DNA from 2 places in the Streptomyces sp. NPDC058691 genome. Region 1 is predicted to be linked to the other one. Evidence: riboswitches for the same ligand, from Rfam matches in the RefSeq annotation. Region 1 holds a riboswitch; the other holds the start of a gene.
The links. A riboswitch is a leader RNA that binds a small molecule or an ion and turns the genes downstream of it on or off. The one in region 1 is predicted to bind glycine.
Positions count from the first base shown of each region.

Region 1 (14,694 bases):
CAGGGCTTCGGCCATGACCTCGGCGACCTCGCGGAAGTCCTCGGTGCCGAAGCCGCGGGTGGCGAGCGCCGGCGTGCCGACGCGCAGGCCGGAGGTGACCATCGGCGGGCGCGGGTCGTTCGGGACGGCGTTGCGGTTGACCGTGATGCCGATCTCGTGCAGCCGGTCCTCGGCCTGCCGGCCGTCCAGGTCGCTGTCGCGCAGGTCGACCAGGACCAGGTGCACGTCCGTGCCGCCGGACAGCACCGAGACGCCCGCCGCCGTGACGTCGGCCTGCGTCAGCCGCTCGGCGAGGATCTTCGCGCCCTCCAGGGTGCGGACCTGGCGGTCCTTGAACTCCTCGCTCGCCGCGATCTTGAAGGCGACCGCCTTCGCCGCGATGACGTGCTCCAGCGGGCCGCCCTGCTGGCCCGGGAAGACCGCCGAGTTGATCTTCTTGGCGAGTTCGGCCTTGCTGAGGATGACGCCGCCGCGCGGGCCGCCCAGCGTCTTGTGCGTGGTGGTGGTGACGACGTCCGCGTGCGGCACGGGGGAGGGGTGGAGCCCCGCCGCGACCAGGCCGGCGAAGTGCGCCATGTCGACCATCAGGTAGGCGCCGACCTCGTCGGCGATCCGCCGGAAGGCCGCGAAGTCCAGCTGCCGCGGGTAGGCGGACCAGCCGGCGATGATCAGCTTCGGCCGGGACTCCTTGGCGAGGCGCTCGACCTCGGCCATGTCGACCTGGCCGGTCTCGGCGTCCACGTGGTAGGCGACCACGTTGTAGAGCTTGCCGGAGAAGTTGATCTTCATGCCGTGGGTCAGGTGCCCGCCGTGGGCGAGGTTCAGGCCCAGGATCGTGTCACCGGGGTTCAGCAGCGCGAACATCGCGGCCGCGTTGGCCTGCGCGCCCGAGTGCGGCTGGACGTTGGCGTGCTCGGCGCCGAAGAGCGCCTTGACCCGGTCGATGGCCAGCTGTTCGACGACGTCGACGTGCTCGCAGCCGCCGTAGTAGCGGCGGCCGGGGTAGCCCTCGGCGTACTTGTTGGTCAGCACCGAGCCCTGGGCCTGGAGGACCGCGACCGGAGCGAAGTTCTCCGAGGCGATCATCTCCAGGGTGGACTGCTGGCGGTGCAGTTCGGCGTCGACGGCGGCGGCGACGTCGGGGTCGAGCTCGTGCAGGGAGCTGTTGAGAAGCGACATCTGGGGGATCATCCGTCCGGAGGTCGTGGTGGGCAGGGCGGGGCGGCGGGGTGCCGCGGCGGGGTCAGCTGCCGGTGAAGGCGGTGTACTCGTCGGCCGAGAGCAGGTCGGCGGGCTCCTCGGACACCTTCACCTTGAACAGCCAGCCGCCCTCGAAGGAGGCCGAGTTCACCAGGGAGGGGTCGTTGACGACGTCCTCGTTGACCTCGGTGACCTCGCCGGAGACGGGGGAGTACAGGTCGCTGACCGACTTGGTCGACTCCAGCTCGCCGCAGGTCTCACCCGCGGACACCGAGTCGCCGACCGTCGGGAGCTGGACGTAGACGACGTCGCCGAGGGCGTTCGCCGCGTGCTCGGTGATGCCCACCGAGGACACGCCGTCCGCGTCCGCGGCCGACAGCCACTCGTGCTCCTTGCTGTAGCGCAGCTGCTGGGGGTTGCTCATGGCGTGAATTCTCCTGGATGAGGGGATGTGCTGGTGAACGGCTGTCTTGACAGGTGGGACGGCTGTGCCCGGTGTGCGGGCGGGGCCTCAGCGCTGCCGCTTGTAGAACGGCAGGGCCACCACCTCGTACGGCTCATGCGTACCGCGGATGTCGACGCCCACACCGGAGGTGCCCGGCGCGGCGTGCTCGGCGTCCACGTAGGCCATCGCGATCGGCTTGCCCAGGGTCGGGGACGGGGCGCCCGAGGTGATCTCGCCGATCACGGCGCCGCCGGCCACCACCGGGTAGCCCGCCCGCGGGACCCGGCGGCCCTCGGCGACCAGGCCGACCAGCTTGCGCGGCGGCTCGGCCGCGGCGCGCTCCGCGGCGGCGGCCAGCGCCTGCCGGCCCACGAAGTCACCGGGCTTGTCGAACTTCACGACCCGGCCGAGACCGGCGTCGAACGGGGTGAGGGCGGTGGTCAGTTCGTGCCCGTACAGCGGCATGCCCGCCTCCAGGCGGAGCGTGTCCCGGCAGGACAGCCCGCAGGGCACCAGGCCGGCGTCCGCACCCGCGTCGGTGAGCGCCTGCCACAGCTTCTCCGCGTCGGCGGGGGCGACGAACAGCTCGAAGCCGTCCTCACCGGTGTACCCCGTGCGGGCGATCAGCGCCGAGACGCCGGCGACCGTGCCGGGCAGCCCGGCGTAGTACTTCAGGCCGTCGAGGTCGGCGTCGGTCAGCGACTTCAGGATGCCGGGGGACTCCGGGCCCTGGACGGCGATCAGCGCGTACGCGTCCCGGTCGTCGCGCACGGCGGCGTCGAAGCCGGCCGCGCGCTCGGTCACCGCGTCCAGGACCACCTGCGCGTTGGAGGCGTTGGCGACGACCATGTACTCCTGCTCGCCGAGCCGGTAGACGATCAGGTCGTCCAGGATGCCGCCGTCGGGGGCACAGATCATCGTGTAGCGCGCGCGGCCGACGGCCAGCGCGGAGATGTGGCCGACCAGCGCGTGGTCCAGCGCCTCGCCCGCGGCGGGGCCGGTGACCGTGATCTCGCCCATGTGGGACAGGTCGAACAGACCGGCCCGGGTCCGTACGGCGGTGTGCTCGTCGCGCTCGCTGGCGTACCGCAGCGGCATGTCCCAGCCCGCGAAGTCGGTCATGGTGGCACCGAGGGAACGGTGCAGGGCGTCCAGCGCGGTACGGCGGGGTTCACTCATCGGGCGGGCTCCCAAGGACATGGAAAGACAAGTCGGGCGATGACAGGAAGGGGGCTTGCCCTCCCCATCTGTCATCGGAACCTGAGAGGTTCACCTCGACCCTCCGTGCGGAGGAGCCCGGGTTTGCACCTTGGGTGGGGCGGCCGCCCCGTGACCGGGAGGGCTCGCCCGCTTTTCAGATGTGCCTCGGACGCGCGGTATCTGTGCCTGAGAGATTCAAGGGAGGACTTGCTCCTTCGGCGCCCCGCCCGCCGTGGCGGGAACGGGGAACTCTCCCGCGCGGCCTCGAACGGCCGATATGTGATTGAGGCCGCCATCATTGCACGGCCGCCCGGCCTTGTCTCGGCCGTGTCCCCGATGTCCCGGTCGGGTCCCGATCGTGTTGTCACCGCGTCGCTTCCCTGGGTAGGCGCATACCGAGGATTTACCATTTCTTGAAAGTCTCACCGGGAGGGCGACTGTGCGGTGGCAGAGTGCGTACGCGACGGCCGGGGCACCGGCCGCTCCCCGTCCGGCGGCCGTGCGGCCGGCGGTCCGTCCCCGAGGTGCGGTCCGCGCCGGGCGCTCGGTGCGCCCGAGCAGGCTGGTCGACCTGCGCGCGGGGCGCACCCGGGTACGCCGGCTGCGCTACCCGGCCGGTGACGTCCTGATCGTCTCCGGGCTCCCCGGCGGCGGCAAGAGCACCCTGATGCGCCGCGTCTCCGGTGACGCCTGGCTGATCGACTCCCAGGACGTGCGCGAGCGCTGGCAGGTACGGATGCCCCGCCTGCTCCCCTATGCCGTCTACCGCCCCCTGGTGCGGCTGGCGCACTACCTGGGGCTGTGGCGGGCCCTGCGTTCCGGCGCCGGCGTGGCCCTGCACGACTGCGGCACCCTGCCGTGGGTACGGGCCTGGGTCGGCCGGGAGGCGCGGCGCCGCGGCCGGGGGATGCACCTGGTGCTGCTCGACGTGCCCGTGGAGGCCGCCCTCGAGGGGCAGCGCGCGCGGGGGCGGGGGGTGTCGGCGTACGCCATGGCCCGGCATCAGCGGGCCTCACGGCTGCTGCTGCGCGCGGCCGAGGAGGGCCGGCTGCCGGCCGCCTGCACCTCGGCGGTGCTGCTGGACCGCGAAGCGGCCCGGCGGCTCGAGGCCATCGACTTCGACGGCTGAGCGGCCGGGCCGCCACGGTGGTGCGCCGATGGTGCGGTGATCGCGCGGACTACTGGACCTGCGAGAAGGGCGCCACAGGCATCTCGGGAGCCTGGGGAGCCGCGGCCGGGTCCTGGGGCGCCAGGGCCTCGGGAGCCTGCGGGTCCAGCGCCGACTGGTCGTCCAGCGGCAGCGTGATGGGAAGGGGAAGCGCACCGGTCAGCAGCTTCGGCACGGACAGCAGGAGCGCCTGCAGGTCGGCGACGACCCTGGTCACACCGGCGGTCACGCCCGCGAGGTCCTTGGCCAGGGCCGCCTTCAGCAGCGCGGCGACATCTGCCACCAGCGTGTCGAGCTGCTTCTGGACGTCGGACACGGGGTCCGCGGCGCGCTCGCTGCTGTCGGCGGGCAGCGCCACGTCGGCGAACTGCGGGTCGGTGGCGGGGCCGGCAGGGAACTGTGCCGCCGGGTCGATGCCGGACTGGTAGGTCTGCGACGGGTCGGCCGCGCCGGCCGCCTGGCCGACGACCGTGGACAGCTGCTGGGTCGCCTCCTCCAGGCCCTGGCGCAGCTCCTCGAGCTTCGCCGAGTCGGGAGCCTGGGCCTGGGCCTCCTGAGTGAGCTTCGCGCCGATCGACAGCGTGTCACCCAGCTTGGCGATGAGGTCGGCTCGGCCGGTCTCCGCCGCATCGGCGGCAGGCGCCAGGTGAACGGCCGTGATCCGGACCGGGGCGTGGGCACTCGCGACACCGCCGGTGAGGCCCATCGTCAGCGAACCGCAGACGGCGGCCGCTATGAGGGCGGAGGTGGTCCTGGTGATGCGCATATTGAGGAATCTCCCAAGTGAGGGTTTTGTCCTTGCCTGCCCCACCTTGTGAGAAGTCGTGACCCCTCGCAACCGGACGATCGCACGGTGTGACGGATCCGGGCCCGCGGGGGTCCCTCGGGCCCTGCTGCGGATAGGGTTTTGGGTGAGGGCACGACGACCGGATTTTGCGAGGCGAGACGCAGTGGACATCCCTGGGCAGCGGATACCCGACGGGTTCGCCCCGGCGTTCGCCGGCGGACAGGCCGCAGGCACCTGGCCCGCCAACGAACTCGAGGAGGTCCTCACCGCCGCCCTCGGCGATCCGGGCGCGACCGCCCGCGTCCTGGAGGTGCTCGGCCGCTCGGAGTTGTGGATCCCGCTGCCGGCCGGCGGCGGCCCCGGCAGCCCCGACCTGGACCTGCCCACCATCGAACTCGGCGGCGGCGCCTACGTCCCGGTGTTCAGCTCCGAGCAGCAGTTCCTCCACGCGGCGCAGGGCATGGACTTCGCCGTCGCCCCGGCGCGCGAGTTCGCCCGCGGACTGCCGCCCCAGGTCGGCATCGCCGTCAACCCCGGTGGCGCGGTGGGGATTCCGCTGCCGCCGCCCGCCGTGATGGAGCTGTGCCGCACCGACCGCGAGCCCGGCACGCCGACCGGGGCCCGGGTGCGGCTGTGGGAGCCCTCGCCGGACGAGGAGCCGGTGGAGTTCCTGGCCGCCGCCGCGGGCGAGTTCGCCGTCACCCCGGTCGTCCTCACCGCACGTCGCGCCCTGGCCAGCGTCGAGGGGGACCCGGCCGCGCTCTTCATCGGCGTCGAGCTCGACCGCTGGCAGGAGGAGGACCGCGTCGCCGCGATGACCGCGCTCGGCCGCGCGCTCGGCGCCGTCCCGGTGCCGTGGCAGGTCAGTCTCGTCCTTCTCGACGTCGCACAGGACCCCGTGGGGGACTGGATGATCGAGCGCGTGCGACCCTTCTTTGTCGGCACCGGCGCATAACCTTGGTCCGGCAGGCGAAGCAGCAGACGACGCAGAGGTGGAAGGGCGGGTCACGTGGTCGCGGGCGCGGGAGGGGACAGTGGGCTGGAGCATGCGCTCCGGCAGGTGACGCCCGGTAGGTTCGACGCGTACGAGACGTTGCTGCGGGCCCTCGCCGACGGCGAGGTCTGGATGCTGCTGTGGCAGGGCAGCCCCGGCGCCGCGGACGCGCAGTACGGCAACATGGAGGTGGGCGGCTACGGTTACGCCCCCTGCGTGACCTCCTCGCGCGAACTGGCCGCCAGCGGCTGGACCCGGGCGCACGAGGTCGTGTCCGGCCGTGAGATCGCCGCCTCCCTCTTCCCGGACCGCTGGGGCCTGTGGCTCAACCCGCACGCCCCCGGCGGCGGCGTCGGCGTCCCCTGGCTCGATCTGCGCCGGATCGGTCTCGGGCTGGACCATGCCCCCGCGGGACCGCTGCGGATAGCCGAGCCCGCACTCCAGATCCCCCAGTACTATGCCCTGTTGTCCCAGCAGGCCCACCGCAACCCCGCGGTGCGGTCCCTGCGGCGCGCGTGGGTCCAGCCGGCCGTCGGCGAGCCGTATCTCGCGATCGGCGTCGACCTCTACGACAGCGGCTCCCAGTCGGCCGAGACGGTGCGGCTGATGATGCAGTCCGCCCTCGCCGCGGTGCCCCAGGGACTGCCCGTCGCCGCCGTCGCCCTCGCCGACGAGTACGACCCCGTCGGCATGTGGATGCGGGCCGCCGCGCAGCCCTTCTACGACCGCGACGCGCACGCGGGCGGCGGTGCCGCGAGCGCCGTCCACGGCCGGGCGCCGCAGCGGTACTGAGCCGTCCGGGGACGGCTCGCGGGGGGTCTCCCCCCAAGCCGCCCCCGGGGCCCGTCAGATCACCGCGGAGATCAGTCCGAGCGGGGGGCTGCCCAGCTCCAGCAGGGACGTGTGGAACCGCTGCAGCGTGAAGTCCCGCCCCCACTCCTGGCGGGCCCGCTCCCGCAGCCGCATGATCTCCAACTTGCCCCAGGTGTAGCGCCCGTAGGCCGCGTCGAAGGTGCCCCTGCGGGCCTCCGAGGCGGCACCGGCGCGCGCGAGGCGGGCGTCGCGCATGAACCGGACTGTGGCCTCCTCCAGCGTCATGGCCCCCGTGTGCAGCCCGATGGCGCAGGCGAGCCGTGTGACGCGGACGAGCGCCTCCAGGGCGACGCCGATGGCGAAGCGGGGATCGCGGGAACGGAAGCCCTCCTCCAGGCAGACCTCCTCCACGTAGTGCGCCCAGCCCTCGCAGAAGGACAGGGAGTGCAGGACGCGCCGGACCTGGGTGGGCGCGTGCCGCAGGGCCCGGCCGTGGGCGAAGTGACCCGGCGCGACCTCGTGCACGGTGATCGCGGGCAGGCTGGTGCGGCTGAAGACCGACAGCCACTCCTCCCGCTCGTCCTCGGGCCAGTCCGGTTCCGGCGGGGTGACGTGGTACCAGGAGGCGCTGTCGGCCTCCTCGGGGGCGGCCCAGGTCATCATCGCCATGGACCAGCGCCGCGACGGCGGCGCGGGACCCACCAGGCAGTCCCCGTCGAGCCACGGCACCAGCCCCCGGCGCCGGGTGAACTCGATGACCTCCTCGGTGAGCCGGGCGGCCTCGGGGATCACCCCCTCCGCGTCGGGGTGGTCCGCGAGCAGACGCGGGATCAGTTCGTCGACGGTGAGCTCCGGGTCGAGCCGCCGGCAGGACTCCGCCAACAGCTCGGTGAGCCGGTCGCGTTCGCGCTCCGCCTCCTCCGCGAGCGCCGACAGGTCGACCGACAGGCCTTCTTGACTGCCCATCAGTGCCGCGAGAGCGTCACCGCCGAGCCGCGGGTCGGGATCGCCGGTCTCGGCGGCGCGGGCGATGTGGTCCACCAGGCGGCGGTGGGCGGCGAGCGCGGGGCCGGCCTCCGGCTCCTGGTCCGCGTCGAGGCCGGCGGCCAGACCGCGGACCGCCCCGAGCAGTGCCCCGGCGACGGGCGCGCTCACCCGGTCGAGGGACGCGACCGCCGCGTCCACGGCGTCCGGCCACTGCAGCAGATGACGCCTGCGGGCCTCGGCGAGCTCTTCCCGCGGCGCGTACTCCCGGTCGTAGGCGGTCAGTTCGAGGTTCGACAGATGGGGATAGGGGTCCCGCCGGTGCAGCTCCAGCTCGCCGTACTGGACCCTGAGGGTGTCCTCGAAGACCGACAGGTGCCGTTCGTCGTGTTCGTCCGGAAGCGCCGCTTCGCGGCGTCGCGCGTGGGCCAGCGCGGACAACCCGCGCCGCACGCCGTCCGGTGACAGGTCCTGTACCTGGCCGTCGTACTCGTGCAGTCCTGCCATCTCCCTGACCACGGGGACCATGAGGTCGCACACCGCGCGCAGCCGATCATTCATGGGTCCGACGGTAGCGAGTCGGCAACCCTCCCGGCGATCTGTCAACGCGCGTAACACTGCGGTAATAACGGACGAAGGGTCACCGCATCACGGTTGCGCATCGCTTCCCTGCCAGGTCTGGCGCCTGATCGATGCGCCGTTGAAGACTCACGCCTCAAGGCCGGCTCGCACGAGCCCTAACGATCCATCACGCGACCGACACACAGTCCAGCGCCACCGCACCACCATCAAGAGCTGCGCCCGACATGGTCGGTCCGCTCCGTCGACCCGGACGGACGGCCAGGCGAAGCCGGCCACCGCCGGCAGGGGGATGCACGAGGAGACATGACAGCACCGCTGCACGACACCGCTGAAACGGCCGTCGCCGACGTCGCCGCCGACATACCCGCGAAGGCGATCGAGGGCCGTTCGCCCGGTCGTATCGCATGGATGCGCCTCAAGCGCGACAAAGTGGCGCTGGCGGGCGGCGTCGTTGTCGTCCTCCTCGTCCTCGTCGCGATCTTCGCGCCCCTGATCGTGAGCGCGTTCGGCCATCCGCCGAACGACTTCCACGAGGACAAGATCGACCCGCTGTTCGGCACCCCCACGGGCAAGTGGGGCGGCATCAGCGGCGATTACCTCTTCGGGGTGGAGCCGGTCAACGGCCGCGACGTCTTCAGCCGCATCGTCTACGGAACGCAGATCTCCCTGCTGGTGGCGTTCCTGTCCGCCGTCGTGGCGGTCGTCCTCGGCACCTTCTTCGGCATCGTGGCCGGCTACTTCGGCGGCTGGGTCGACGCCGCCATCGGCCGCGTGATGGACGTCCTGCTGGCCTTCCCGCAGCTCCTGTTCATCATCTCCCTGGTCTCGGTCATGCCGAACTCGCTGCTCGGCTTCAGCGGCACCGGCGTTCGCATGGGCGTCCTGGTCGTGGTCATCGGCTTCTTCGGATGGCCGTACGTCGGGCGCATCGTCCGCGGCCAGACCCTGAGCCTGCGTGAACGCGAGTACGTCGACGCCGCACGCAGCCTGGGCGCCGGCCGCGGGTACATCCTCTTCCGCGAACTGCTGCCCAACCTGGTCGCGCCGATCACCGTCTACGCGACGTTGATGATCCCGACCAACATCCTCACCGAGGCCGCCCTGAGCTTCCTCGGGGTCGGCGTGAAGCCGCCCACCTCCTCATGGGGCCAGATGCTCTACAAGGCGCTGTCCTTCTACGAGACGGACCCGCTCTTCATGCTGATCCCGGGTCTGGCGATCTTCATCACCGTGCTCGCCTTCAACCTCTTCGGTGACGGCGTACGGGATGCGCTGGACCCGAAGGGCTCCCGTTAGCCCTTGCACACCCGCCCCTGCCGCTCACGTCAGGTGGCTTCTCACCGATAGGAACGCAGGTCCGCCGACGTGGCGGACCGCGAATCACGGAGGTTGCGAAAAAGTGATTTCCCCACGCTCATCGAGGCGCCTGGCCGCAGGGACGGCCGTCGTGGTCGCGACCCTGCTCGCCACCGCTGCTTGCGGCGGCGGCGGTGACAAGTCCGACGGCAACGCCGCCAAGGCTCCGGGCTTCAACGCGGCCGTCAACAAGGTCGCCAGCGTGTCCGACAAGAAGGGCGGCACGCTCAAGTTCGTCGGCACGCAGGATGCCGACTCCTGGGACCCGCAGCGTGGTTACTACGGCTTCATGTGGGACTTCAGCCGGTACTACACCCGCCAGCTGATCTCCTTCACGCCGGAGCCCGGCACGGCCAGCACCACGCTGAAGCCGGACCTGGCCACCGCCAACGCCAAGATCTCCGACGGCGGCAAGACCTACACCTACACGCTGAAGGACGGCCTGAAGTGGGAGGACGGCTCCGCGCTGACCTCCAAGGACGTCAAGTACGGCATCGAGCGCATCTGGGCCCAGGACGTCATCTCCGGCGGCCCGATCTACCTGCAGCAGGTGCTCGACCCCAAGGGTGAGTACAAGGGTCCCTACAAGGACACCTCGGCCGACAAGCTGGGCCTGAAGGCCATCGAGACCCCGGACGACAAGACCATCGTCTTCCACCTGCCGACGCCCAACAGCGACTTCGAGCAGATGCTGGCGATGCCGTCCGGCTCCCCGGTCCCGGCGGCCAAGGACACCGGCGCCAAGTACGGCCTCAAGCCGTTCTCCAGCGGCCCGTACAAGTTCGAGTCGTACACGCCGAACAAGTCGATGGTCCTGGTCCGCAACACCAACTGGAGCGCGTCCACCGACGACCTCCGCAAGGCGCTGCCGGACAAGATCACGGTTACGCTGACCACCAACGCCGACGACATGGACAAGCGTCTGATCAACGGCGACTACGACCTGGACCTCAACGCCACCGGCGTCGGTCAGGCCGCCCGCGCCGAGGTCCTCGGCAAGAACAAGGCCAACGCCGACAACCCGGACACGGGCTTCATCCGCTACGCGGTCTTCCCGACCACGGTCAAGCCGATGGACAACATCCACTGCCGCAAGGCGGTCATCCTCGCCGCCGACCACAAGTCGCTGCAGACCGCCCGCGGCGGCCCGCAGGCCGGCGGTGCGATCGCCCCGAACATGCTCCCGCTGGGCATCAAGGGCTCCGACGGCGCCTACGACCCGTACAACGTCCTGAAGGACACCACGGGCAACGTCGAGGAGGCCAAGAAGGAGCTCAAGGCCTGCGGCCAGCCGAACGGCTTCAAGACCACGATCGCGGTGCGCAACAACAAGCCGATCGAGGTCGCCACGGCCGAGTCGCTGCAGGAGTCGCTCAAGAAGGTCGGCATCACCACCGAGCTCGACGAGTTCGACGGTGCCCAGACCTCCGGCATCATCGGTGCCCCGAAGACGGTCAAGTCCAAGGGCTACGGCATCATCATCATGGGCTGGGGCGCCGACTTCCCGTCCGGTCAGGGCTTCCTCCAGCCGCTGGTCGACAGCCGGTTCATCCTTGAGAGCGGCAACAACAACTTCGCCGAGATCAAGGACAAGGCGATCGACGGCCTGTTCGACAAGGCGCTGCAGCAGACCGACCCCAACGCGGCGGCCGACGTCTACAAGCAGATCAACCAGAAGGTCTCCGAGGGCGCGTACTACCTGCCCTTCACCTTCGAGAAGAACATCATCTGGCGCAGCTCGCGCCTGACCAACGTCTACACGGCCGACGCGTACAACGGCCGCTACGACTACGCCTCGCTGGGCGTGCAGTAACAACTCTCGAATCGATCGAGTGCCACACCCGCTAGGCACGAAGGGCAGGTGATGGCCGCGTGCGGCGGCCCGGGGACAACCCCCGGGCCGCCGCCGGGCCGAGCACAGTGCTTGCATACCTCATTCGGCGACTGTTCGCTGTCGTCGTCATGCTGCTGGTCATCACACTGGTGACCTTCGGGATCTTCTTCCTGATCCCCAAATGGGTCGGCGTCGACCCCGCGACCTACTTCATCGGGAAGCAGGCGGACCCGGCCTCTCTTGAGGGCATCCGGAAGAAGATGGGCCTCGACGATGCCATCCTCGTCCAGTTCGGCAAATTCCTGTGGGGACTGGTGGCCGGGCGTGACTACGCCAACGGCGTCGACGTCACCCACTGCGCCGCGCCGTGCTTCGGCTATTCGTTCCGCAGCGAGCAGGCCGTCTGGCCGATCCTGACGGACCGTCTGCCGGTCACCCTGGGCCTCGCCGCCGGCGCGGTCGTCATCTGGGTGCTGGTCGGTGTCGGCACCGGAGTCGTCTCCGCCCTCAAGCGGGGCTCCGCGCTCGACCGCGGCCTCATGACCGTCGCCCTCGCGGGCGTCTCGCTGCCGATCTACTTCACCGGCATGCTCGCGGCGGCGCTGATCGTCTTCAAGTTCCACTGGATCGACGGGCAGTACGTCGAACTGAGCCAGAGTCCGACGGGCTGGTTCGGCGGCATGCTGCTGCCCTGGATCACCCTGGCCTTCCTCTACGCGGCCATGTACGCCCGGATGACCCGCGCCACCATGCTGGAAATCCTCGGTGAGGACTACATACGCACCGCGCGCGCCAAGGGCCTGCGCGAACCCGTGGTCATCGGCAAGCACGCCATGCGCTCCACGATGACCCCGATCCTCACCATCCTCGGCATGGACCTCGGCGCCCTCGTCGGCGGCGCGATCCTCACCGAGACCACGTTCAGCCTGCCCGGACTCGGCCAGGCCGCGGTGAAGGCCATCTCCGACAAGGACTTCCCGGTGATCCTGGGCATCACCCTGATCGCCGCCATGGCGGTCGTCCTTGCGAACCTCGTGGTGGACCTGCTGTACGCCGTGATCGACCCGCGAGTGAGGCTCTCATGACGGACCTCCCCATCCAGAAGACCGGCGCCGAGGCGCAGTCCGCGCCGAACGAGCCGGTTTCCGGGACGGCGTCCAGGCCCACGGCGTTCCTGGAGGTGCGCGACCTCAAGGTGCACTTCCCGACCGACGACGGCCTGGTCAAGTCCGTCGACGGCCTGTCCTTCCAGCTGGAGAAGGGCAAGACCCTCGGCATCGTCGGCGAGTCCGGCTCCGGCAAGTCCGTCACGTCGCTGGCCATCATGGGCCTGCACCGGGCCGGGCAGTACGGGCGCAGCAAGGCGCAGATGTCCGGCGAGATCTGGCTCGACGGCAAGGAACTGATCACGGCCGACCCGGACGAGGTCCGGCGGCTGCGCGGCAAGGACGTCGCGATGATCTTCCAGGACCCGCTGTCCGCGATGCACCCCTACTTCACAGTCGGCGCCCAGATCGTCGAGGCGTACCGGGTGCACCACGCGGTCTCCAAGTCCGTCGCCCGCAAGCGCGCGATCGAGATGCTCGACCGGGTCGGCATCCCGCAGCCCGACAAGCGCGTCGACGACTACCCGCACCAGTTCTCCGGCGGTATGCGGCAGCGCGCCATGATCGCGATGGCGCTGTCCAACAACCCCGAGCTGCTGATCGCGGACGAGCCGACCACCGCGCTCGACGTGACCGTGCAGGCGCAGATCCTCGACCTGATCCGGGACCTGCAGAAGGAGTTCGGCTCGGCCGTCATCATCATCACCCACGACCTCGGCGTGGTCGCCGAGCTCGCGGACGACATCCTGGTGATGTACGGCGGCCGTTGCGTGGAGCGCGGGCCGGCCGACAAGGTGTTCTACGAGCCGCAGCACCCCTACACCTGGGGCCTGCTGGGTTCGATGCCCCGGCTGGACCGCGAGCGCACCGACCGCCTCAACCCGGTCAAGGGTTCGCCGCCGAGCCTCATCAACGTGCCCTCCGGCTGCGCCTTCCACCCGCGCTGCCCGTACGCGGAGCTCACCGGGGGCGCCAGCACCACCGTCGTACCGGAGCTGCGCGAGGTCGGCAGCCGGCACCACGCCGCCTGTCACCTCCCCACCGCGGACCGGCAGCGCATCTGGACCGAAGAGATTGCGCCGAAGCTGTGAAAGGCCAGGAGATGACGATCCCCCAGCAGACGACCGCCGACGGGTCGGATGCGCTGCTCAAGGTGAGCGGCCTGGTCAAGCACTTCCCGATCACCAAGGGCCTGCTGCGCCGTCAGGTCGGCGCGGTCAAGGCGGTCGACGGCATCGACTTCCACGTGCGCGCCGGCGAGACCCTGGGTGTCGTGGGCGAGTCCGGCTGCGGCAAGTCGACCATGGGCCGGCTGATCACCCGGCTGCTGGAGCCGTCCGGCGGGAAGATCGAGTTCGAGGGCCGGGACATCACGCACCTGGGCACCTCGGGCATGCGCCCGCTCCGCCGCGATGTGCAGATGATCTTCCAGGACCCGTACTCCTCGCTCAACCCGCGCCACACGGTCGGCTCGATCGTCGGCGCGCCGTTCAAGCTGCAGAAGGTGCAGACCGAGGGCGGCGTCAAGAAGGAGGTGCAGAACCTCCTGGAGCTGGTCGGCCTCAACCCCGAGCACTACAACCGCTATCCGCACGAGTTCTCCGGCGGCCAGCGGCAGCGCATCGGCATCGCCCGCGCGCTGGCGCTGAAGCCGAAGCTGGTGGTGGCGGACGAGCCGGTCTCCGCGCTCGACGTCTCCATCCAGGCCCAGGTGGTCAATCTCCTGGACGACCTGCAGTCCGAGCTCGGCCTGACGTATGTGATCATCGCGCACGACCTGTCGGTCATCCGGCACGTGTCGGACCGCATCGCGGTCATGTACCTCGGCAAGATCGTCGAGGTCGCCGACCGCGAGGACCTCTACACCAAGCCGATGCACCCGTACACCAACGCCCTGCTCTCCGCGGTGCCGGTGCCGGACCCCAAGCGGCGGACCCAGCGCGAGCGCATCCTGCTCACCGGTGACGTCCCGTCGCCGATCGCGCCGCCGCCGGGCTGCCGTTTCCACACCCGGTGCTGGAAGGCGACCGAGGTGTGCAAGACCACCGAGCCGCCACTGGTCGCGCTGGCCACCGGCCACCAGGTGGCCTGCCACCACCCGGAGAACACCGGCGGGGAGTCCGGCGGCGCGGGTCCGGCGCAGAAGGCGGCGGAATCGGCCTGATCGGCCTGATCAACCCGCCCGGCACAATGGGACCGGTGCACACCGAACTGTTCAGCCACTC
Region 1 is NZ_JBHXSO010000038.1:33,646-48,339, forward strand. It holds gene glyA (serine hydroxymethyltransferase) at 1-1,179, opposite strand, end outside; gene gcvH (glycine cleavage system protein GcvH) at 1,244-1,624, opposite strand; gene gcvT (glycine cleavage system aminomethyltransferase GcvT) at 1,712-2,824, opposite strand; glycine riboswitch at 2,883-3,008, opposite strand; glycine riboswitch at 3,010-3,112, opposite strand; gene ACFWVC_RS25255 (AAA family ATPase) at 3,285-3,974, shown strand; gene ACFWVC_RS25260 (hypothetical protein) at 4,024-4,779, opposite strand; gene ACFWVC_RS25265 (enhanced serine sensitivity protein SseB) at 4,964-5,755, shown strand; gene ACFWVC_RS25270 (enhanced serine sensitivity protein SseB C-terminal domain-containing protein) at 5,810-6,586, shown strand; gene ACFWVC_RS25275 (DUF885 family protein) at 6,641-8,152, opposite strand; gene ACFWVC_RS25280 (ABC transporter permease) at 8,477-9,469, shown strand; gene ACFWVC_RS25285 (ABC transporter substrate-binding protein) at 9,621-11,342, shown strand; gene ACFWVC_RS25290 (ABC transporter permease) at 11,450-12,448, shown strand; gene ACFWVC_RS25295 (ABC transporter ATP-binding protein) at 12,445-13,560, shown strand; gene ACFWVC_RS25300 (ABC transporter ATP-binding protein) at 13,572-14,633, shown strand; gene ACFWVC_RS25305 (trimeric intracellular cation channel family protein) at 14,669-14,694, shown strand, end outside.

Region 2 (14,694 bases), on a different contig from region 1:
TACAGACTTTGGAGAAGGAGCAGGCCACGGTCGATGTGACGCGTTCGCAGAAGATCGTCGTCGATGCCTTGCGGCCGCCGGAGCAGCCTGACTACGCTCAGTCGTCATCCCGGTGAGGCCGGTACGAGTGGGGGTGCACCGGGGAGGGCAGGAGAATGCGGGGGGTCGCCGCACCGTTGGGGTGGTGCGTGAGGGAAACTGTGTGTTGGTCGTTACTGAGGGTTCGTCCTGCCCCACGGGCGGGTCTGTGTCGTTCAAGGGGAATCGCCCGTGAAGTTGTTCGGTAAGTGGTTCGGCAAGAGTGCGCGTCCGGCCGGTGACAGTCCTACGGCACGTCACCGTGCGCCACGGCACGCGCAAGATGAGGCCATGGGGGAGGAGCGCCCGCTGTTCCGGGAGCAGGGTGCTGCTCCGGGTGGCGACATTTCGGGCGGTCATGGTGCGGTTTCTGTTGACCCTGCCGCATCGGGGCGCATAGGTTTCGAGCAACCATCAGCCTCTAGCACGGGTGGAGGGTCCTTGCCGGTCTGTACGCGGTGCGGTTTCCAGAACGCGGAAGCGAGCCGCTTCTGCTCCAACTGTGGTGCGCCGCTGCGTGCCGCGGTGCCGTCGGAACGTGCCTCCGAGACCACGTCCACGATCTCGATCTCCGGCCTGGAGGCCTACGAGGCCGAGGTCACAGGTCAGACCGTGCTTCCCGCGCTGTCCCCGGAGGCCCAGGCGGCGGTCGACGCGCTGCCCCCGGGCTCGGCGCTGCTGGTCGTGCGCCGCGGCCCCAACTCGGGCAGTCGCTTCCTGCTGGACGGTGAGCTGACGACGGCCGGGCGCCACCCGGAAGGCGACATCTTCCTGGACGACGTCACGGTCTCCCGCCGTCACGTCGAGTTCCGGCGGGGCCAGGACGGAAGCTTCACGGTCTCCGACGTCGGCAGCCTCAACGGCACCTACGTCAACCGGGAGCGCATCGACTCGGTGACCCTGGCCAGTGGTGACGAGGTCCAGATCGGCAAGTACCGCTTGGTCTTCTACGCAAGCCAGTGGGGCGCCTGACCCCGCGAGGGAAGGTTCATGCTTCGTACACCGTCGGGCGGTGCCGGCAACGGCACCGCCACCGCGGAGGACAGACCGCTGAGCATCGGAGCGGTGCTCAACGAATTGCGTGAGGAGTTTCCCGAGGTCACCATCTCCAAGATCCGCTTCCTCGAGGCGGAGGGGCTGGTGGAACCGCATCGCACCCCGTCCGGGTACCGGAAGTTCTCGGTCAGGGACGTCGAGCGGCTGGGTCACGTGCTGCGGATGCAGCGGGACCACTATCTTCCGCTCAAAGTGATCCGCGAGCACCTGGACGCCCTGGACCGGGGCGAGCCGCTGCCGCTGCCCGCGCCCGCGGAGCCGCGCGAACTGCTGGAGGCCGGTGCCATCGAGCCGGATTCGGGCCTGGGCCTGCGGATCGGCCGGGACGAACTGATGGCCGCCACGGGCGCCGACGACGCCGAACTGGCGCAGTGGGAGGCGTACGGGCTGGTGGAGGCCGGCTCGGACGGCGACTATGACGCCGAAACGGTGAACATCGCCAAGCTCGTGGCCGATCTGGGACGGTTCGGGCTGGAACCGCGCCACCTACGCGCTGTGAAGGCCGCCGCCGACCGCGAGGCGGGCCTGGTGGAGCAGGTCGTCGCCCCGCTGCGCCTGCACCGCAATCCGCAGACCAGGACGCACGCCGAGGCCACCGCCAGGGAGCTGGCGGCGCTGTCGGTGCGCCTGCACGCGGCGCTGGTCCAGTCGGCCCTCAGGATCAGGCTCTTTTGACGCTGAGTGACCGGGACTCGGCCCGGCCGGTGACCGGCCGGGCCCGTCCCGACTACCCAAACCTGCCGAGCACGTCCTAGGGTTGCTGTGTGAACGAGCTCGACGTCGTGGGTGTCCGGGTCGAAATGCCCTCCAACCAGCCGATTGTGCTCCTGCGGGAAGTGGGAGGCGACCGCTACCTGCCCATCTGGATCGGGCCGGGGGAGGCCACCGCCATCGCTTTCGCGCAGCAGGGCATGACGCCCGCGCGGCCGCTGACCCATGATCTTTTCAAGGACGTGCTCGAGGCCGTCGGCCAGAGGCTGACCGAGGTCCGGATCACCGACCTGCGCGAGGGCGTGTTCTACGCCGAGCTGGTGTTCGCCAGCGGCGTGGAGGTGAGCGCCCGTCCCTCCGATGCCATAGCGCTCGCACTGCGGACCGGAACCCCGATCTACGGGAGCGACGGTGTGCTGGACGACGCCGGCATCGCCATCCCCGACGAGCAGGAGGACGAGGTCGAGAAGTTCCGGGAATTCCTCGATCAGATCTCGCCCGAGGACTTCGGAACCAGCAGCCAGTGAGATCCGGCGCCGACCATTCGACGAGCCTTACCCCCTGAACGGATACGGCAAACCACTCCAGGGGTTGATATCACTCGGCGTGCCGAGCGTGGCGATCGTTGACGCACCCGGAGTGACTGCCTACCGTCGAGATGGAAAGTCCCGATGGCACGTGCGCGTGCCCTCAGGGGTGCGAAGGGACGGGAGGTCGGCGTGAGAAGCACCGGCGACGGTATGGCCGCTGGCGGCCCGTATCCGATGCGCGCGGCCCTGGCCCGCAACGCGGCCGTGGCCTCCGGCGGGGGCGCGGGGGAGGTCTCCGGCCAGGAGCCGGAGGGGCCGGGCGAGAGCGTCGGCTACCGAGGGCCCACCGCCTGCGCGGCGACCGGCATCACCTACCGCCAGCTCGACTACTGGGCGCGCACGGGGCTCGTGGAGCCCAGCATCCGGCCGGCCTACGGCTCGGGTACCCAGCGGCTGTACAGCTTCAAGGACGTGGTCGTCCTCAAGATCGTCAAGCGGCTGCTCGACACCGGGGTGGCCCTGCAGAACATCCGCACCGCGGTGCAGCACCTGCGCTCCACCAGTCCTGCCGAGCTGGCACGGATGACCCTGATGAGCGACGGCGCCACCGTCTACGAGTGCACCTCGCCCGACGAGGTCGTCGACCTCCTCCAGGGCGGCCAGGGCATCTTCGGGATCGCTGTGGGCGTCGTGTGGCGCGACGTGGAGAGCGGCCTGTCGCAGCTGCACGGCGAGCGCGTCGACACCGGCGAGACCCTGGTCGGCCACAACCCCGGTGACGAACTCGCCCGGCGCCGCAATCGCGCGGTCTGACCCGGGCGGCCGCCCGGCGGCGCCGTCGTCCCACCCGTCCGCGCCGTACAGGCGTACGGCGGGTGTCGGTGCCGTAGGGCACCATCGGTGACGTGAGAAGCGCGCCGACCATCCTCCACCTGGACATGGACGCGTTCTTCGCCGCCGTCGAGCAGGCCGCGAAGCCGAGTCTGCGGGGGAAGCCGGTCATCGTCGGGGGGCTGGGCCCGCGGGGTGTGGTGGCGACCGCCTCGTACGAGGCCCGTGTGCACGGGGTCCACTCGGCGATGGCGATGGCCCACGCCCGCCGGCTCTGCCCCAACGCCGCCTACCTCGTGCCGCGCTTCGGGGTGTACCGGCAGGTCAGCGATGTCGTCATGGACATACTGGCCCGGCTGTCGCCCCTGGTGGAGCCACTGAGCCTGGACGAGGCGTTCGTGGACCTGGAGGCGGGTGGCATCGGGGACGAGCCGCGGCGAGTGGGGGAGCGGCTGCGGGCCGACATCAGGGCGGCCACGGGGCTCACCGGCTCGGTCGGGCTCGCCGGGTCCAAGCTGCTCGCCAAGATCGCCTCGGAGCAGGCCAAGCCGGACGGCCTGGTCGTCATCGAGCCCGGTACCGAGCGCGATCTGCTGGCGCCCATGCAGGTGCGCACCCTGCCGGGGGTGGGACCCGCCACGGCCGAGCACCTGCGAAGGGGCGGCATCACCACGGTCGGGGAGGTCGTGGAGGCGGGCGAGGCCGAGCTCGTACGGCTGCTGGGCAGGGCGCACGGCGCGCATGTACACGGCATGGCCCTGGGGGTGGACGAGCGGCCCGTGGTCCCGGACCGCGAGCACAAGTCGATCTCCGTCGAGGACACGTTCGACGTCGACCTCACCGACCGCGTCCGGATCCGGCTGGAGGTGGACCGGCTCGCCGACCGCTGTGTGCGGCGGCTGCGCGCGGCGGGGCGCTCCGGCCGCACGGTCGTGCTGAAGGTGCGCCGGTACGACTTCACGACGCTCACCCGCTCCGAGACGCTGCGCGCCCCGACCGACGACCTCACCGTCGTCCGGGAGACGGCGGAGCGGCTGCTGGAGGCCGTGGACCTCACCGGCGGCGTACGGCTGCTCGGCGTCGGCGTGGCGGGGCTCGCGGATTTCACGCAGGAGGACCTGTTCGCCCAGGCGGCCGAGCGCGAGGAGGCGCACCCCGACGACGAGGGCGCCGCCGAGGCGGGCGAGGGCGTAGCGGAGAGCGCCGGCGCCGCGGGGACGCCGGCCGTCACGGAACGGCGCTGGACGCCCGGCCAGGACGTCCGGCACTCCGAGTACGGCGCCGGCTGGGTCCAGGGCAGCGGGGTCGGCCGGGTCACCGTGCGCTTCGAGGAACCGAAGTCGGTGCTGCCGGGACGGGTGCGGACCTTCGCGGTGACCGACCCCGATCTCGAGCCCTCGGAGCCGCTGCCGCTGGTGTCATCCGGGGACGGATGAGGAGGACGGGTGACGGGGATGGCGCAGGCGGAACGGTCAGCTGTCGCCGGCGAGCTTGCCGAAGTCGCGGTCGGGCGGCGGCTCGTCCCCCGGTCCAGGGAAGGCTCCCGGGCCGCTCATCCCGTAGTGGTGGTAGAGCTGCAGTTCCTGCTCAGGGGAGAGGTGACGGCCCACCCCGAAGTCCGGGGCGTCCTTGATCAGTGCCTTGTCGAACGGGACGCGCAGCCCGTCCTCGCCGAACTCGCTGGGCTCCAGGGGAACGAAGGCGTCACGACTGAACAGGCCGGTGCGCACCGCGGCCCACTCGGGCTCCCCGGTGGCGTCGTCGAGGTACACCTCGTCGACGGTTCCGATCTTCATTCCGTTGCGGTCGAAGGCCCTGCGCCCGATCAGGCTCCGCGGATCGATACCGGTCTGCACGGTCCCTCCAACTGGTCGCGATTACTCCTATTTAGGCACGAAAGGTGTCCGCTGTCACATGACCGTTCAACCAACCCCGCTGGTAGGCTGACAGCGGCTGGCGACCCCATGCGGGAGAGTCCTGGCGGTGCGACGCACCGGCCGCCGGGCGCCGAAGGAGCAAACCCTCCCCGGAATCTCTCAGGCATCCGTACCGCATGGGTGAGGTCACTCTGGAAAGCAGGAAGGGCAGTCCGTCCGTGGCGGCCCGTTCCTCACCGACGGTGAAAGCCGTTCCGCGCGCGGGACGGTGAAACTCTCAGGTGCAGATGACAGAGGGGGAGGCCGTGTCGCGCCAGACCAGGAGGCCTCCGCAGATGACCGCCCACCGCATCCCTCTCACCGAGCTGGAGCGCGGCATCCCGTTCGAGCAGCGCCATATCGGACCCGACGCCGCCGCGCAGGCCAAGATGCTCGCGCAGGTCGGCTACGGTTCGCTGGACGAGCTCACCGCCGCAGCCGTACCGGACACCATCAAGAGCGCCGGGGCCCTGGGCCTGCCGGCCGCCCGCACGGAGCCCGAGGTGCTGTCCGAGCTGCGCGCGCTCGCGGACCGCAACCAGGTGCTGCGGCCCATGATCGGCCTGGGATACCACGGCACCTTCACCCCGCCGGTCATCCTGCGCAACGTCATGGAGAACCCCGCCTGGTACACGGCGTACACCCCGTACCAGCCGGAGATCTCCCAGGGCCGCCTGGAGGCGCTGCTCAACTTCCAGACGGTCGTCGCGGACCTGACCGGTCTGCCCACCTCCGGCGCCTCGCTGCTTGACGAGGGCACCGCGGCCGCCGAGGCGATGGCGCTGGCCCGCCGGGTCGGCAAGGTGAAGCAGGGCGTCTTCCTGATCGACGCCGAGACCTTCCCGCAGACCGTCGCCGTGATCGAGACCCGCGCCGAGCCCACCGGTGTCGAGGTGGTCGTCGCCGACCTGACCGACGGCATCCCCGCGGAGATCGCCGAGCGCGGTGTCTTCGGCGTGCTGCTGCAGTACCCGGGCGCCTCCGGTGCCGTGCGCGACCTGAAGCCCGTCATCGACCAGGCCCACGAGCTGGGGGCGATCGTCACCGTCGCCGCCGACCTGCTCGCCCTGACGCTGCTCACCTCCCCGGGCGAGCTCGGCGCCGACATCGCGGTCGGCACCACCCAGCGCTTCGGCGTGCCGATGGGCTTCGGCGGCCCGCACGCCGGCTACATGGCCGTCCGCGAGGCCCACGCCCGCAGCCTGCCCGGCCGTCTGGTCGGAGTCTCCGTCGACGCCGACGGGAACAAGGCCTACCGCCTGGCGCTGCAGACCCGTGAGCAGCACATCCGCCGCGAGAAGGCCACCAGCAACATCTGCACCGCCCAGGTGCTGCTCGCCGTCATGGCGGGCATGTACGCGGTCTACCACGGCCCGAGCGGACTGGCGCAGATCGCCCGCCGTACCCACCGCTACGCCGCCGTCCTCGCCTCCGGCCTGCGGGCCGGCGGCGTCGAGGTGACCACAGGCGCCTTCTTCGACACCGTCACCGCCCGCGTGCCGGGACGGGCCGCCGAGGTCGTGGCCGCGGCCCGCGAGGCCGGTGTCAACCTGCGCCAGGTCGACGGCGACCTGGTCGGCATCGCCTGTGACGAGACCACGGGCCGCGCCGACCTGGCCGCCGTCTGGGGCGCCTTCGGCGTCACCGGCGACCATGCCGACATCGAGCGCCTGGACGCCGTCACCGAGGACGCGCTGCCCGCCGGGCTGCTGCGCGACGAGGACTACCTGACCCACCCGGTCTTCCACCAGCACCGCTCGGAGACCGCGATGCTGCGCTACCTGCGCCGCCTCGCCGACCGCGACTACGCGCTGGACCGCGGCATGATCCCGCTCGGCTCCTGCACCATGAAGCTGAACGCGACCACCGAGATGGAGCCGGTCACCTGGCCGGAGTTCGGCGCGCTGCACCCCTTCGCCCCCGCCGAGCAGGCGGAGGGCTACCTCACGCTCATCCGTGAGCTGGAGGAGCGCCTCGCCGAGGTCACCGGCTACGACAAGGTCAGCCTGCAGCCCAACGCAGGCTCGCAGGGCGAACTGGCCGGTCTGCTCGCCGTCCGCGCGTACCACCGCGCCAACGGCAACCCCCAGCGCACCGTCTGCCTCATCCCCTCCTCGGCGCACGGCACCAACGCCGCGAGTGCCGTGATGGCCGGCATGAAGGTCGTTGTCGTCAAGACCGCCGGTGACGGCGAGGTCGACGTCGAGGACCTGCGGGCCAAGATCGAGCAGCACCGCGACGAACTCGCCGTGCTCATGGTCACCTACCCGTCCACGCACGGTGTCTTCGAGGAGCACATCGGCGACATCTGCGCGACCGTCCACGACGCGGGCGGTCAGGTCTACGTCGACGGCGCCAACCTCAACGCCCTGGTGGGCCTGGCCAAGCCCGGTCACTTCGGCGGCGACGTGTCGCACCTGAACCTGCACAAGACCTTCTGCATCCCGCACGGCGGCGGCGGCCCCGGCGTGGGCCCGGTCGCGGTGCGCGCTCACCTCGCGCCGTACCTTCCGAACCACCCGCTGCAGCCCGCGGCCGGTCCGGAGACCGGCGTCGGCCCGATCTCCGCCGCTCCGTGGGGCTCGGCCGGCATCCTGCCGATCTCCTGGGCGTACGTGCGCCTGATGGGCGGCGAGGGCCTGAAGCGCGCAACGCAGGTCGCGGTGCTCGGTGCCAACTACATCGCCAAGCGCCTGGAGCCGCACTACCCGGTGCTCTACACCGGCCCCGGCGGGCTGGTCGCGCACGAGTGCATCATCGACCTGCGCGAGCTGACCAAGGAGACGGGCGTGACCGTCGACGACGTCGCCAAGCGCCTGATCGACTACGGCTTCCACGCGCCGACGATGTCGTTCCCGGTCGCCGGGACGCTGATGATCGAGCCGACGGAGAGCGAGAACCTCGCGGAGCTGGACCGCTTCTGCGACACGATGATCGCCATCCGCGCGGAGATCGAGCGGGTCGGCTCGGGGGCGTGGCCCAAGGACGACAACCCGCTGCGCAACGCCCCGCACACCGCGGCTGCGCTGGGCGGGGAGTGGGACCACTCCTACACGCGCGAAGAGGCGGTCTTCCCGGCGGGCGTGACGGCCGCGGACAAGTACTGGCCGCCGGTGCGCCGCATCGACGGGGCCTTCGGCGACCGCAACCTGGTCTGCTCCTGCCCGCCGCTGGACGCGTACGACGCGTAATCCCGGCTGAGGCCCGGAAGACGGGCCGGAGATTCACCAAGGGTCGGCCCCGCTGTTCGTCAGCGGGGTCGGCCCCTTTTCGCGCCGGACTCGCGGGTCATGCGGCGGTGACGACGTGCTCGCTGCCGAGCGGGCGGTGCGGGGCGATGATCTGTCCGTCGGGGAGCAGTTCACCGGTGTCCTCGAAGAGCAGGACGCCGTTGCACAGCAGACTCCAGCCCTGCTCGGGGTGGCTGGCGACGATGTGCGCGGCCTCCCGGTCGGAGTTGGCGGCGGACGGGCAATGCGGCTGGTGCGGGCACATGGACGATGTCTTTCGCTGCGAGTGGTGTGACGTACGGCTTGATTGGGTAGGAACCTCAGTCATGGCCGTCCCCCGTTCAGTCGGTCGGTCCCAGTGTTGCTCTACTGACGGATTTCCGCAGGGATTTCGCGCGAGCAGCCCTCGATAGTTGGTGACGCTTTCACTCTGGCGGGCGGTTGCCCGGACAATGCAACGCCTCCGTGACCGGTCGGTCACGGAGGCGTTCGAGCGCCGCCCCAGAAGGCAACCGTCAAGCGGTGGTGCCGAGCAGGGGCGGGGGCGCCAGTCGCAGGGTGAGCATGGGCATCAGGTCGGAGAACCGGTGCAAACGGTGCGCCGCGATGCCGGGCGGGGCCGGCGCGAGGGGGATCAGCAGGTCCGTGGCGGCCGGTTGAGCCGTTCCGGCATCGGCGCCGATGTCACCGTGCAGCCACAGGGTCAGCATGTACAGCCCCGGCACCGAGAGCAGATGCGGCTGGTAGGGCGTGACCAAGGCGTCGGCCTGGAGCAGCGCGCGCTCCGTGGAGGCAAGGTACGGCCCTTCGCGGAAGTGCGAGAACGCCCATCCGTCCGGCGTGTGGATGGTCTCCCCGGCGGCGACCACCCGTCCCCGGCCCTCCGCCGACGGGATCCCCGCCTCGCTCCGCTCCCCGGAGTGGATGTGGAAGCGCCAGCCGGTCAGCCGCGCCCTCGGCAGCCCGTCGGGTCCGGCGATCACGGGGTCGAGCACGTGCAACGGCAGCGGGTGCTCGGCGACGAGCGGCCCCGCCGCGGAACGCAGAGAGGGTGTGCGGGCCTCGCGGACGGCGGTGGGCGAGCTGAGTGCGGCGAGAACGCTTCGCAGAGCGGGTGCGGGGGCTGGAGCTACCTGCAGCGGCATGGTGGGCGGCCTCTCATGGGGAGACGCGGGGGTGCTCAATGGGGTGCGGACAGCGCTGTCAGCGATGAAACAGCAGGCCAGGGCAGGCCGAACACAAGGGGCGCCGGGGGGTGGCGGCGTTCGGAATCAGCGTGGGCATGCGGATCCCTTTCCCGTGGCCGGAGCGTCGCGGGCGCGCGGCGGATCGCGGAGGCTCTGCCTGTGAACAGAGGATATACGAGGTGTGTTCGCGCAGTGTTTCGTCTAGCCGTCAGCGATATTAACCGCAAGGCCGATCCAGGTCACCCTGAACGGCCGAATGGTCCGCATTAGGACTGTCTCCCGGTCCGGTGGGCTGGGCATTTCCCGTCGTCACGGATGGCTGAATCTCGCCGACGTTTTTCACGAGGGGCCCGCGGATGGCACGTGAATTATGTTCCATGCCATCGGAATGTGCCGGAAGACGGTGCTCCCGCCAGCTTACCGGGTCGTGTGCGTCACAGGGGGCGTTATCGATCTCAACCCTGGGCATGATGTGATCACGGCCCACGCGAGGAGGAACCTTCGATGGGGGAAAAGGTCGCAGCCACGGGGTTCGACCTCTCCGACCGCCAGCGCTACCGCAGGAAGCTCAAGCAGTGCCTGCTGGGGCTGGAGCGGCTTCTGGAGGAGAAGCGGTTCGACCGTCCCCGAAATCTCATGGGGCTGGAGATCGAACTCAATCTCACGGACCGCGACGGCCTGCCGCGCATGATGAACGAGGAGGTGCTGGAGCGCATCGCGAGCCATGATTTCCAGACCGAGCTCGCGCAGTTCAACATCGAAGTGAACATCGCTCCGCACCGGCTTTCCGGGCGTGTGCTGGACCGCCTCGCCGAAGAGTTGCGCATGGCACTGGGATATGCCGACAGAAAAGCCCGGGAGGTCGGCGCCCAGATCGTGATGGTGGGAATCCTGCCCACCCTCGGAGCGCAGGACCTGGTGGGCGCCAACCTTTCCCGGGCCGACCGCTACACCCTGCTCAACGACCGCATCCTTGCCGCCCGGGGCGAGGACATCACGCTCGACATCGCCGGCGTGGAACGTCTGACGAGCACCTCCGGCTCCATCGCGCCCGAAGCCGCGTGCACCTCGATGCAGATGCATCTGCAGGTGACCCCGGCCCGCTTCGCCGCCGTCTGGAACGCCGCGCAGGTGGTCGCCGGGCCGCAGGTCGCGCTCGGCGCCAACTCGCCCTTCCTGTTCGGCCGGGAGCTGTGGCGGGAGACCCGCCCGACGCTCTTCCAGCAGGCGACGGACACCCGTCCCGAGGAGCACCGGGCCCAGGGGGTGCGGCCCTTGACCTGGTTCGGCGAGCGCTGGATCGACTCCGCCTACGACCTGTTCGCCGAGAACGTGCGCTACTTCCCCTCGCTGCTGCCGATCTGCGAGGACGAGGACCCGCTGCACGTCCTGGACGAGGGCGGGGTGCCGCAGCTGAAGGAACTCACCCTGCACAACGGCACGATCTACCGCTGGAACCGCCCGGTCTACGCGGTCGTCGACGGCGTCCCGCATCTGCGGGTCGAGAACCGTGTGATGCCGGCCGGTCCCACCGTCGCCGACGTCGTGGCCAACACGGCCTTCTACTACGGCCTGGTGCGGGCTCTGGCGGAGGCCCCGCGCCCGGTCTGGACGCGTCTGCCGTTCGCCGCGGCGGCGTCCAACTTCGACGAGGCCTGCCGCCACGGCATCGAGGCCGTGCTGCGCTGGCCCAGGTCTTCGCGCGGCAGCGGGACGATCGAGGTGCCCGTCGTCGAGCTCGTGCTGGAGGAACTGCTGCCGATGGCCGCCGCCGGGCTGGACGGCTGGGGCATCGACCCGGTGGACCGGGACCGTTATCTCGGGATCATCGAGGGCCGCTGCCGCCGGCGTACCAACGGTGCCGAGTGGCAGGCCGCCGTCTTCCACCGGGAGCTGGACCGCGGACTGGACCGGCAGCGCGCGCTGGCCGCGATGACCGTGCGCTACTGCGAGCTGATGCAGGACGGGGCGCCCGTCCACGAGTGGCCTGTGGAGCCCTGAGCCGGGACCCGCTCACGCCGTCCGCCGGGCCGATGAGGCAGGATGGCGCGGGTGGATGCCTCTGTGGACGGCAGGACGATCGACGAGGGCGGCGCCGGGAACGGCGGCGCCGGCGGACTGGAGCGGCGCACGCTGCGCAGCGAGACCTTGCTGGTGCTCGCGCTGTCGCTCGGTGCCAGCGCGCTCTCGGCGCTCATCAGCTTCATCGGCTCCGTCACCAAACCCGGCGGGCTGAAGGACCAGGCCGCGACCCTGGTGGGCACGCAGGCTCCGGGGCGCCCGTGGCTTGACCTGTCGTGGCAGTTGTTCGGGATCGCCACCGCGCTGGTCCCGGTGGCGCTCGTCGCCCACCTGCTGGCGCGGGAGGGCACGGGCATGCCGGTGATCGGGTTCGACCTGCGGCGGCCGCGCTCCGATGTGCTGCGCGGGGCGGTGGTCGCCGCCGTCATCGGTGGCACGGGGCTGCTGTTCTACCTGGGGGCCCGGGCCTCCGGGGCCAATCTGACCGTCGTGCCGGAGTCCCTGCCGGACGTGTGGTGGAAGATCCCGGTCCTCATCGCCTCCGCGATCCAGAACGCCGTACTCGAAGAAGTGATCGTCGTCGGCTATCTGCTGCGCCGGCTCGGCCAGTTGGGCTGGACGCCGATGGGGGCGCTGGTCGCGAGCAGCGTGCTGCGCGGCTCGTACCACCTGTACCAGGGCATCGGCGGACTGCTCGGCAACATGGCGATGGGCGTCGTCTTCGTGCTGCTCTACCGCCGTTGGGGGCGGGTGGGCCCGCTGGTGGCGGCCCACTCGCTCATCGACATCGTGGCCTTCGTCGGGTACGCGCTGCTGGCGGGCAAGGTCGGATGGCTGCCCACCGCGTGAGCGCGCGGAGGGTCAGGGGTGGGCGTGCAGTTCGCCCTCGACCACCGTCACCGCCCGGCCGGTGAGCAGGACGCGGTCCCCGCGCAGCGCCGTCCGCACCAGGCCGCCGCGAGCGGAGGCCTGGAACCCGGTCAGCTCGTCGCGGCCCAGCCGCGCCCCCCAGAACGGGGCGAGAGCGGTGTGCGCGCTGCCCGTCACCGGGTCCTCGGGAATGCCGAGGACGGGGAAGAAGCACCGCGAGACGAAGTCGTAGCCCTCCGCGGCGGGCGACTCGGCCGGCGCCGTGACGATCAGGCCCCGCCTCGACGGCAGTGCGGCCACCTTCGCCAGGTCGGGGGCGAGCGCTCGTACGGTCTTCTCGTCGGCCACCTCGACCAGCAGATCGCCCACGTCCTCACCGGTCCCGTGGGCCGACAGCACGTCGGCGCCGATCGCCGGGGCGACGCCGGGGGGCACCTCGATCGCTGTCAGCGGCGCGGTCGGGAAGTCCATCGTGATCGTGCCGTCCGCGCCCGTGCCGGTCGTCAGCACCCCGCACCGGGCGCTGAACCGCACGGTGCCGGTGGCTGCGCCACTGGCGTGCAGGGCGTGGGCCGTCGCCAGGGTGGCGTGCCCGCACATGTTCACCTCCGCCGCCGGGGTGAACCAGCGGAGCGCCCAGTCGGAGTCGGGGGCGTCGGGTGTGGGGTGCGCGAAGGCGGTCTCGGAGAGGTTGAGCTCCGCGGCGACGGACTGGAGCCACTCGTCCGCCGGGAAGGCGTCCGCGTGGGGCAGCAGCAGCACGCCGGCGGGATTGCCCGCGAAGGGGCGGTCGGTGAAGGCGTCGACGATTTGGATCCGCATGAGGATGAGCGTAGGCGGGGTGTGAAGCCGCACGACAGGGCCAATCCGGCGGCCGTGGCTCCGGCCGGAAAGTCCACAGATTGAGGCAGGGATGTTCCGCGCGAACCGGGGTAGCCGCCCGATAGGAACGGAATGTGGTGAATGAGGTGATTTAGATGACCGCACGGTCACGCAGCACTCCGGAACGGCGGGACAGACACCTCGGTGAGGCGCACGGACATCGGGCGAGTGCCCGCGGCGCACCGGAGCGGATGCCGCTCGCACCGTGCGGAACCGGGCGTCGTGCCATCGACCAACGGAGGGCATCATGATCGTACTTGGCGTCATCCTGCTGATCATCGGGTTCCTGGCGAGCATCTCGATCCTGTGGACCATCGGGATCATTCTCGTGGTCATCGGGCTCGTGCTCTGGGTGCTGGGCGCGATGGGGCATGCCATCGGTGGCCGTCGCCACTACTACTAGGCGACCCGGGAAGAGACGCGAACGGCGCGCCAGGAGCGCGCCGTTCGGCCTGGCCGCCGCTCAGGCCCTCCGGGCGGTCCGGCGAACTCGTCGGCCGGTCGGGGACTTGACGACCTCACGCCGGAGCGGCGCGACTAGGCGCAGGACGGGCAGAGTCCGCGGTAGGTGACCTCGACGTGGGAGACGGTGAAGCCGAACCGTTCCTCCGCGGGGAGGTCGGTCAGCGGGTCGCCGGCCGGGTGGACGTCGCGGACGGTGCCGCAGGCGGAGCACACCAGATGCTGGTGCGGGCGGTGCGCGTTGGGGTCGTAGCGCTTGGCGCGGCCGTCCGTCGCGACCTCTATGACCTCGCCGAGGGAGACCAGTTCACCCAGCGTGTTGTAGACGGTCGCCCGGGAGATCTCGGGCAGCCGCACGGCCGCGCGGGCGTGCACCTCGTCGGCCGTGAGGTGCACATGGTCGCCGTCGAGGACCTCCGCAACGACACGCCGCTGGGAAGTCATCCGCCAGCCGCGCCCTCGCAGTCGCTCCAGCAGGTCACTCATGTCGGTTCACCTATTCAGGTTCGGTGGGATACCCGAAATTTACCAGTGGACGTCCCGGTGCCGATGCGATCGGGGCTCGGGGGTTGGCACGCTTCTTGACTTGGATTGCGTCCATCGTAGGATCGGTTCCGGCAATAGCCAAGGGACAGGAAGCCCCCGGGTACGGCAGGAGACTAGGGACGTGACGGGATCACCGCCGGCGCTCTGCGCGGTGCCGGCCCGGCCGTGCCCGACGGCGATGGCCGTCCGCGTCGCGTCGTTCGGAACGCTCCGGGGCGGTGGCCTTTCCGGCACCGGGGCGGCCTTTGCCGTCCTGCCGAGCCGTGGCTGAGTCGTTCGCCGCGTTCACCGCGGCGCGTCCCGTGCGCCGCGCCGGACGCGCCCCGCTCCGCCGCCGGCCCCCATCGTGCCACCGGCGAGACCCCCTGCCCCC
Region 2 is NZ_JBHXSO010000084.1:5,765-20,458, forward strand. It holds gene ACFWVC_RS35625 (DUF881 domain-containing protein) at 1-116, shown strand, start outside; gene ACFWVC_RS35630 (FHA domain-containing protein) at 229-1,050, shown strand; gene ACFWVC_RS35635 (MerR family transcriptional regulator) at 1,069-1,809, shown strand; gene ACFWVC_RS35640 (bifunctional nuclease family protein) at 1,899-2,372, shown strand; gene ACFWVC_RS35645 (MerR family transcriptional regulator) at 2,517-3,188, shown strand; gene ACFWVC_RS35650 (DNA polymerase IV) at 3,281-4,642, shown strand; gene ACFWVC_RS35655 (PRC-barrel domain-containing protein) at 4,679-5,062, opposite strand; glycine riboswitch at 5,164-5,268, shown strand; gene gcvP (aminomethyl-transferring glycine dehydrogenase) at 5,419-8,313, shown strand; gene ACFWVC_RS35665 (DUF5999 family protein) at 8,411-8,617, opposite strand; gene ACFWVC_RS35670 (hypothetical protein) at 8,868-9,497, opposite strand; gene ACFWVC_RS35675 (glutamate--cysteine ligase) at 10,044-11,540, shown strand; gene ACFWVC_RS35680 (CPBP family intramembrane glutamic endopeptidase) at 11,583-12,410, shown strand; gene ACFWVC_RS35685 (PhzF family phenazine biosynthesis protein) at 12,423-13,253, opposite strand; gene ACFWVC_RS35690 (DUF6131 family protein) at 13,561-13,716, shown strand; gene ACFWVC_RS35695 (Fur family transcriptional regulator) at 13,851-14,261, opposite strand.
Region 2: another riboswitch for glycine. It lies ahead of gcvP (aminomethyl-transferring glycine dehydrogenase); the one in region 1 lies ahead of gcvT (glycine cleavage system aminomethyltransferase GcvT).